Syntrophobotulus glycolicus DSM 8271: one gene and its partner. The protein of the gene in region 1 interacts with the protein of each later gene in a pairwise test. Links are inferred from orthologs where the notes say so. Each region holds a gene or a part of one and is shown on either strand. Other genes may lie near its edges.

The links. Proteins that work in one complex are often made in the same cells at the same time.
Region 2: the proteins of SGLY_RS07860 (region 1) and SGLY_RS14105 interact in binary tests that used the Escherichia coli proteins (3 or more experiments, as listed by UniProt). The link is inferred for Syntrophobotulus glycolicus DSM 8271 from one-to-one orthologs.

Annotation. Positions count from the first base shown.
Region 1 is NC_015172.1:1,597,062-1,600,665, forward strand. The notes cover bases 387-3,208. They hold SGLY_RS07860 (metal-dependent transcriptional regulator), read left to right. Parts: upstream 387-1,516; coding sequence 1,517-1,900; downstream 1,901-3,208. Other genes in these bases: SGLY_RS07855 (ABC transporter ATP-binding protein), read left to right, coding at 387-1,250; SGLY_RS07865 (DUF4153 domain-containing protein), read left to right, coding at 2,176-3,208. In the rest of the region: more of SGLY_RS07855, read left to right, coding at 1-386; more of SGLY_RS07865, read left to right, coding at 3,209-3,604.
Region 2 is NC_015172.1:2,843,383-2,846,998, reverse strand. What follows is about bases 277-3,110. They hold SGLY_RS14105 (methionine ABC transporter ATP-binding protein), read left to right. Parts: upstream 277-1,220; coding sequence 1,221-2,000; downstream 2,001-3,110. Other genes in these bases: SGLY_RS14095 (MetQ/NlpA family ABC transporter substrate-binding protein), read left to right, coding at 2,730-3,110; SGLY_RS14100 (methionine ABC transporter permease), read left to right, coding at 1,997-2,671; SGLY_RS14110 (radical SAM protein), read left to right, coding at 318-1,208. In the rest of the region: SGLY_RS14115 (trans-sulfuration enzyme family protein), read left to right, coding at 1-119; more of SGLY_RS14095, read left to right, coding at 3,111-3,560. UniProt on the Escherichia coli protein: Part of the ABC transporter complex MetNIQ involved in methionine import. Responsible for energy coupling to the transport system. It has also been shown to be involved in formyl-L-methionine transport.

The sequences.
Region 1 (3,604 bases):
CCCTGCTGAGTCTGGCCGGGCTTATCATCGGCTTGTTTGTGCTTCATGTCATCCAAAAACGTGCTGCGATTCACACCGTAAAAGTGCAGGCGGCGCAGGAAAATCTGGTCACCGAATCGCTGGAGTATATTCGCGGGATTGCGGTTCTCCGGGCGTTTTTGCAGGACAGGGGCGGTGAAGGTGCCGTTTACCGGGCTTTTGAAGATCGGAGGCAGGCCGCCTATGATCAGGAGCATGCCGCCGCGGGTGTGATGAAGCTGTATAGTTTGGTTTTTAAACTCACGAGCTGTGCTCTGCTGTTCTTGGCGACCGCGCTGTATCTGACCGGTGCGTTCCCGCTTTCCTACTGCCTCATGTTTCTGGTGTCCGCTTTTCTGGTCTATGCGGAGCTGGAGGTCATGGGTGATGGGGCCTACCTTGCGCGTAAGGTCAACAATGAGCTTGACCGGCTGGAAACCGTCACCGATATTCCCTCGCTGGACCGTACAGCACGCGAGCTCAGAGCGGTTTCCTCTGACATTGAGATGAAAGAGGTGTCCTTTGCCTATGACAGCAGGACGGTTATCGACCACGTTTCCCTGAAAGTCCCGCAAGGCACTTCCTGCGCCATTGTTGGTCCCTCCGGCAGCGGTAAAACCACTTTGTGCAACCTGATCGCCCGGTTTTGGGATGTTCAGGAGGGAGAGGTGCTGGTGGGCGGGCAAAACGTAAAGGACTGCACTGCCGACAGCCTGCTTTCCCAGATCAGTATGGTGTTCCAGAATGTGTACCTGTTCCACGATACTGTAGAAAACAACATCAGGTTCGGAAATCCGGACGCTTCCCATGAGCAGGTTGTGGAAGCGGCGAAACGCGCCTGCTGTCACGAATTCATCACGGCACTGCCAGAAGGTTATGATACCATCGTCGGTGAGGGCGGCTCCACATTGTCCGGAGGAGAACGCCAGCGGATATCCATCGCCCGCGCGATCCTGAAAAACGCTCCCATTGTAATTTTGGATGAGGCGACCTCCAGCGTTGACCCCGAAAACGAGCACGTCCTGCTTACGGCTATCTATGAGCTGACAAGGGGCAAAACGCTGATTGCCATTGCGCACCGCCTGTCCACCGTACGCAAGGCCGATCAGATCCTGGTGGTGGACAAAGGGAAGATCGTTCAGAAAGGAACACATGCCCAGCTGGTTCAGGAGGACGGCATTTACCGGAAATTCCTCAGATTGCGTTCCGAGTCTATTGGCTGGCAGCTATGAGGCAAGCGCAAAAGGAAGTTTTAAGGGAAGCAGAAGAGAGCAGACCGGCAGTGAAACCTGCCGGTCTGCTTTATGGAACCAAGTGAGCAGAATAGATGGCGCTAATTTGGCATAATCAATACAGAAATTTTTTAGGTTTGACGAGCGAGAAAAGCTGTGCAGGAAAGAATGTGATATAATAAATATATTTGAGTAGGATAACTGTCCAATGGCGGCTTAACTGAAGAATCAATTAGAGTGTCCGCTCTACATGTGGAGGAGCAAAAATGGAAAAGCTTACTTTTACAATGGAAAATTACCTTGAGGCAATTTATGAGTTATCTCTGGATGGAGCCGGTGCCCGAGTATCTGATATCGCAGAACGATTGGGCGTAACTAAGGCCAGTACCAACAGTGCGATGTCTACTCTTTCGGAGAAAGGTCTCATTAGCAATGAAAAATATAAAGAGGTATTTCTGACGCCTGAAGGGCTCAAGCTTGCGAAGCTTACGGCGAACAAACACCATGTAATTCAACAGTTTTTGTTACACGTATTAAATCTTGATCCTGTCGTTGCCGATGAGGATGCCTGTGCGATAGAGCATGTAATTAGTAATGATACTGTTTCCGCTATGGAAGAGTATATGAGAGACATCCATAACAATAAGTAAGCATTTTATCTGACTCCAAAAAGGATGAGCTTATTTTATTTTTCTAACTTAATTCTAAGATTCTTATAGTATAATTTCCTCATCCTTATTTCCCCCTTTTGCCCGGAGCATCAGTCAGTGCTTCGGGTTTTTGTTGTAATGAATCGGATTAAGAGGGTGCTCAGTTCATTTAAAGACATGAACATAGCAAAATTGTGCGGAGGAGCATAAAAATATTTTTGGAATAAAGAAAGACTGTTATAATAAGAAGAAATCTAACTGAAGGAGGGAATATGATGAACCGTTTACTGAAAGTCATCACCGATTCAGTTCAAGGACTGATCAAGGCTGTTAGGCGTTTCCCCCTGGCTGTTATCTGTCTGATCAGCGCTACTGTCATTACCTGCTATATGATTTCACTACATACTGATCCAAGCCTTTTTATCCAGAAGCTCTTTTTTACTTTGGGATTTGGTACTTTTCTGAGTGTGGCCGTTCAGTTTTGCTGTGAGCGTTTTTCTGGGCTGAAGAAAATACGGCTTTTTGTTTATTTGATTGGGGCACTGTTCATCTTTGGCTATTATCTGATCATTGCTCCTTCACCGGGGATTTATTATGCAGTAACGGCCCGAACGATTGTTGCCGTATTTGCCATGTTTTGCATCTATATCTGGGTCCCGTCATATCGGGGCAAGGCAGGTTTGAACAGTATTGCTGAATTTAACAGCATCGCCCTGACTCATTTTAAAGCGGCTGTTACCTCAATCTTATTTTCGGCAGTTTTATCTGCGGGTACCGTCAGCATCATTGCGGCGGTTGATTCACTGCTGTTTAAGGTCAATGAAGATTCTTATGCTTATACGATGGCTGTCATCTGGATCTCCTTTGCCACCATCTACTATCTTTCACGGCTGCCCCGTTTTCATTCCGAAGAGGAAGAGGATAAGGCCTTTACTCTGCAGGCAGCCACATATCCCAAAGTCCTGAAAATCCTGATTTCTTATATTGTTATTCCTTTAATTGCGGCTTATAGTTTGGTGCTGATTGCCTATTTTGTCAAAATGCTTGTCACTTCCGTATGGCCGTCGGGCCAGCTGGGGCCGATGATCCTCGCCTACTCCGTTGTCGGTTTAATGGTCGTTGTTTTAGCCAGCCATTTAGAAGATAAGTTTGCAAGCGCCTACCGCAGAATATTCCCTAAAGTATTGATTTTGATGGTCATTATGCAGTTGATCTCAGCCTATATCCGCTTAGATGCCTACGGGGTGACCGAGGGGCGCTATTACCTGATTCTTTTCGGAATTTACTCATTAATTTGCGGGATAATACTCAGCTTCAGAGCGGTTACTAAAAATTATATGATCGCTTTACTGGGAGCGGGTTTGGCGATTATTTCGGTCATTCCGCCCGGGGATGCATTCACTGTTTCCCGTAATTCGCAAATGAACCGTTTGGAACAGATGCTGATCGCTGATGAAGTACTGGTTAACGGCAAAATCGTGCCGAAAGCCGATGCTTCTCTGAAGCTGCGCCAGGAAACCACCAATATCCTTAATTATTTGGAAAGGCGCAACTACCTGCAGTATTTGACCTGGCTGCCTGAGGAGATGAAAACCTCCGGTTCCCGGCCTTCCGGCAATCTTACTCAAGAGAAAATGAAGGCTGTTTTTGGTTTTGAACCTGCTTATGAAGGTGCCGGCGCAACTTCCGACCATTTTTATGCCG
Region 2 (3,616 bases), 1.2 Mb from region 1 along the record:
CCGGTATGCCCAGACAGGAAAGGGAAAGAATGGGGATTACAGAAAACTTAATTCGTGTTTCAGTTGGATTGGAAGATATTGAGGATCTAATCGAGGATTTCGAGCAGGCTTTAGGGTAGCTGAGGGAAATTATTTGCTGTGGCAAGTGAAAACTGAAAAAATACACTTGACAATTTGCCTGCAATCAATTAAAATACAGTAAATATATAGGGATTATGGAGAAAGTTTTGGTTGACCAGTGATCTGGAGGCTAGATGTCTGACTTTGAAATGTCGGATTATTTAGCTTTTTTTGTTTTTGAGGGAGAGGTGTTTTGATTGGAAAGAGACAATAAGGCGGAAAAACAGAGTTATCAACATTTAGTCAAGAAGCATCCTTGCTTTAATGGTGAAGCCCATCATAAATATGGGCGGATCCACTTGCCGGTAAGTCCCAGGTGCAATATTCAGTGCAAATTCTGTAAGCGCAGTTTAAATAAGTTTGAAAACAGGCCTGGAGTTGCAGGTTCTATTTTAACTCCGGAGAAAGCCCTGGAGGTTGTCGATAAAGCATTGGAGCTTTGTCCGGAAATTACAGTGGTCGGTATTGCAGGGCCCGGTGATACCTTGGCGACTCCTCATGCTCTGGATACATTTCAGTTGGTCCACGAAAAGTATCCCGACTTGATCAAGTGCCTCAGTACGAACGGTCTCTTATTAAGGGAAAATGTGAACAGAATTGTCAAAGCGGGAGTAAAGACGGTTACCGTTACCGTTAATGCTGTAGATCCGGAGATTTTAAAGAACATCTGCTCCTATATCTTTTACAATGGCCAGTTGATCAATGGCAAGGAGGCGGCCTTGTGGCTGTTGGAAGCTCAACTGGCAGGGATCAAAAAAATCAGTGAACGAGGTATCGTTGTAAAAATAAACACTGTGCTGATCCCGGAGATCAACAACGGCCATGTCGGGGAAGTGGCCAGGGTGACATCAGCGGCCGGGGCGTCAACGATCAATATTATCCCGCTTATCCCCCAAAATGAAATGAGCGACTTCAGGGTGCCCAATTGTGAAGAATTGAATGTGGAGAGAGAAGCTGCCGAAAGGTATTTAGGGGTATTCAGACATTGTCGCCAGTGCCGGGCCGATGCGTGCGGGATTCCCGGTGCGGAGAAGGATTTTGCTCAAAACCTTTATCCCGAGCCCCTGCAGTCCTTCTCTCATGGTTAAGGATCGTACGATATGATTGCCATCAAAAACCTGAGCAAAACTTACCGGACAGAACATCTGGAGGTAAAGGCCTTAGATAATATTGACCTGCAAATTGAAAAAGGAAGCATATTTGGAATTATCGGTTTCAGCGGCGCCGGGAAATCAACCCTGGTTCGCTGCCTTAACCGTTTGGAAGAACCGGATTCGGGAAGTGTTTTTATTGAAGGACAGGAAATTACGAATCTGGATCAGAAAAATTTGAGGTTGGCCAGAAGGAAAATAGGCATGATTTTTCAGCAATTTAATCTATTTGATTCCATGACTGTTTATGAAAATGTTGCATTTCCCTTACAGGTCGCCGGATACCCCAAGAACCAAATTAAAGGCCGGGTTCATGAAATCCTTCAATTGGTTTATCTCACAGATAAGCTGAATGCTTATCCGTCTCACCTCAGTGGCGGTCAAAAACAAAGGGTAGGAATCGCGCGGGCACTGGCCAATAAGCCGGAGGTCCTTCTCTGTGACGAAGCGACCTCTGCTTTAGACCCTCAGACCACGTATTCTATTTTGGAGCTGCTGAAAAATATCAATGAAAAACTTCAGTTGACGATTGTTTTAATCACCCATGAATTAGATGTCCTGAAACACATTTGCGACCATATGGCCGTATTGGAGCAGGGAAAGATTGTTGAACAGGGGCCTACGGAAAAATTCTTTTTAAATCCTGAGAGTGATACCGCCAAGAATTTTGTGAGGATAATCCAAAGCTTTCAGGAGAAAAAATTTTATGCGGGAGGTGATGGTATTTGAGTGAAGATCTGCCCGGTCTTCTTTTCACAGGTTTTGGAGAAACAATATACATGGTGGCCCTTTCAACATTCTTTGCGCTGCTTTTAGGATTGCCCTTTGGAATTATTTTAGTTACAACAGATAAACATCATATCAGTGAAGCGCCAAGAATCAATAAAATATTCGGGACGGTGATTAATATTGTACGGTCATTTCCTTTTATTATTTTGATCGTCGTGTTGCTGCCTCTTTCCCGATTTATTGTGGGAACAACGTTAGGGTCGACAGCGGCCATCGTTCCCCTTTCTATAGGAGCTTCTCCTTTTGTAGCCAGGATTATTGAAAACAGCCTGAAAGAAGTCGGCAAAGGAAAAATAGAGGCCGCTCTGGCGGTAGGGGCCAATCCTGTTGCGATTATTGCCAGAGTATTGATCCCTGAGGCACTGCCGTCCCTGATCAGGGGAATTACTTTGGCTGTTATCACCATAACCGGCTTTACGGCTGTGGCAGGAGCTATCGGTGCCGGCGGCCTGGGAAGTCTGGCTATCCGTTACGGCTACATGCGGTTCCGTGATGATGTCATGGTGGCGACAGTTCTGATCCTGGTTTTCTTTGTTCAAGCTGTTCAATGGGGCGGTGATTCCGTTGCAAAGTATATTGAGAAAAGAAGGACGAAGATCGGGGCTGATTGATGAATGAAGCCCAATGGAAGCTGTGAAATAATCTGATAAAGAAAAAGAGGGGTAAAAAATGAAAGCACAGAGTTTAAAATTTTTATTGGTGATCAGCCTTGTTTTTGGAGTATTGACAGGATGCAATAAGGCCGAGAGTCCGACTGACCAGCCTTCAAGCGCCGCTTCACCTGTCGTACTGAAAGTCGGGGCAGCAGCGGTACCGCATGCTGAAATCCTGGACTATGTCAAGCCTAAATTGGCAGAGCAGGGGATTGATCTCAATATCATCGTTCTGGATGACGAAGCTCAGTTAAATCCGGCTCTCGCCGATAAACAAATCGATGCCAACTATTTTCAGCATGTGCCTTATCTGGATTCTGTCACCAAAGAAAAAGGATATGCGCTTACCGTCGCGGGCAAGGTCCATGTTGAGCCGATCGGCTTTTATTCCAATAAAATTACTGCTCTCGATCAGTTAAAGGATGGAGCGACAATAGGAATTCCCAATAATCCGTCCAATGAATACCGCGCTTTGGTCCTGCTGGAGAGCAAAGGCCTGATCAAGCTGAAAGAAGGAATCAGCAATTATTCCGCTACCCCCAAAGATATCGTAGATAATCCCAAAAAATTGAAGTTCGCCGAAGTCGATGCGGCACAGCTTACCCGTAGTTTGCCTGATGTTGACGGGGCGGTGATCAATACAAATTTTGTGTTGGAAGCAAAAATTGATCCCAACACTGCCTTGTTCCGGGAAGACGCCAATTCTCCGTATGCTAACATCATTGCGGTCAGAACAGGAGAAGAGAACCGTCCTGAAATTAAAAAATTGATTGCTGTATTGAATTCTGAAGATGTAAAAAAGTTTCTCAAGGATAAATACGGTGTTGCCGTTGTTCCTGCATTTTAGTAAGAATCAGCATGGGGAGGTTGATCGGTTCATTAAAAAAATTAATATATTGACAA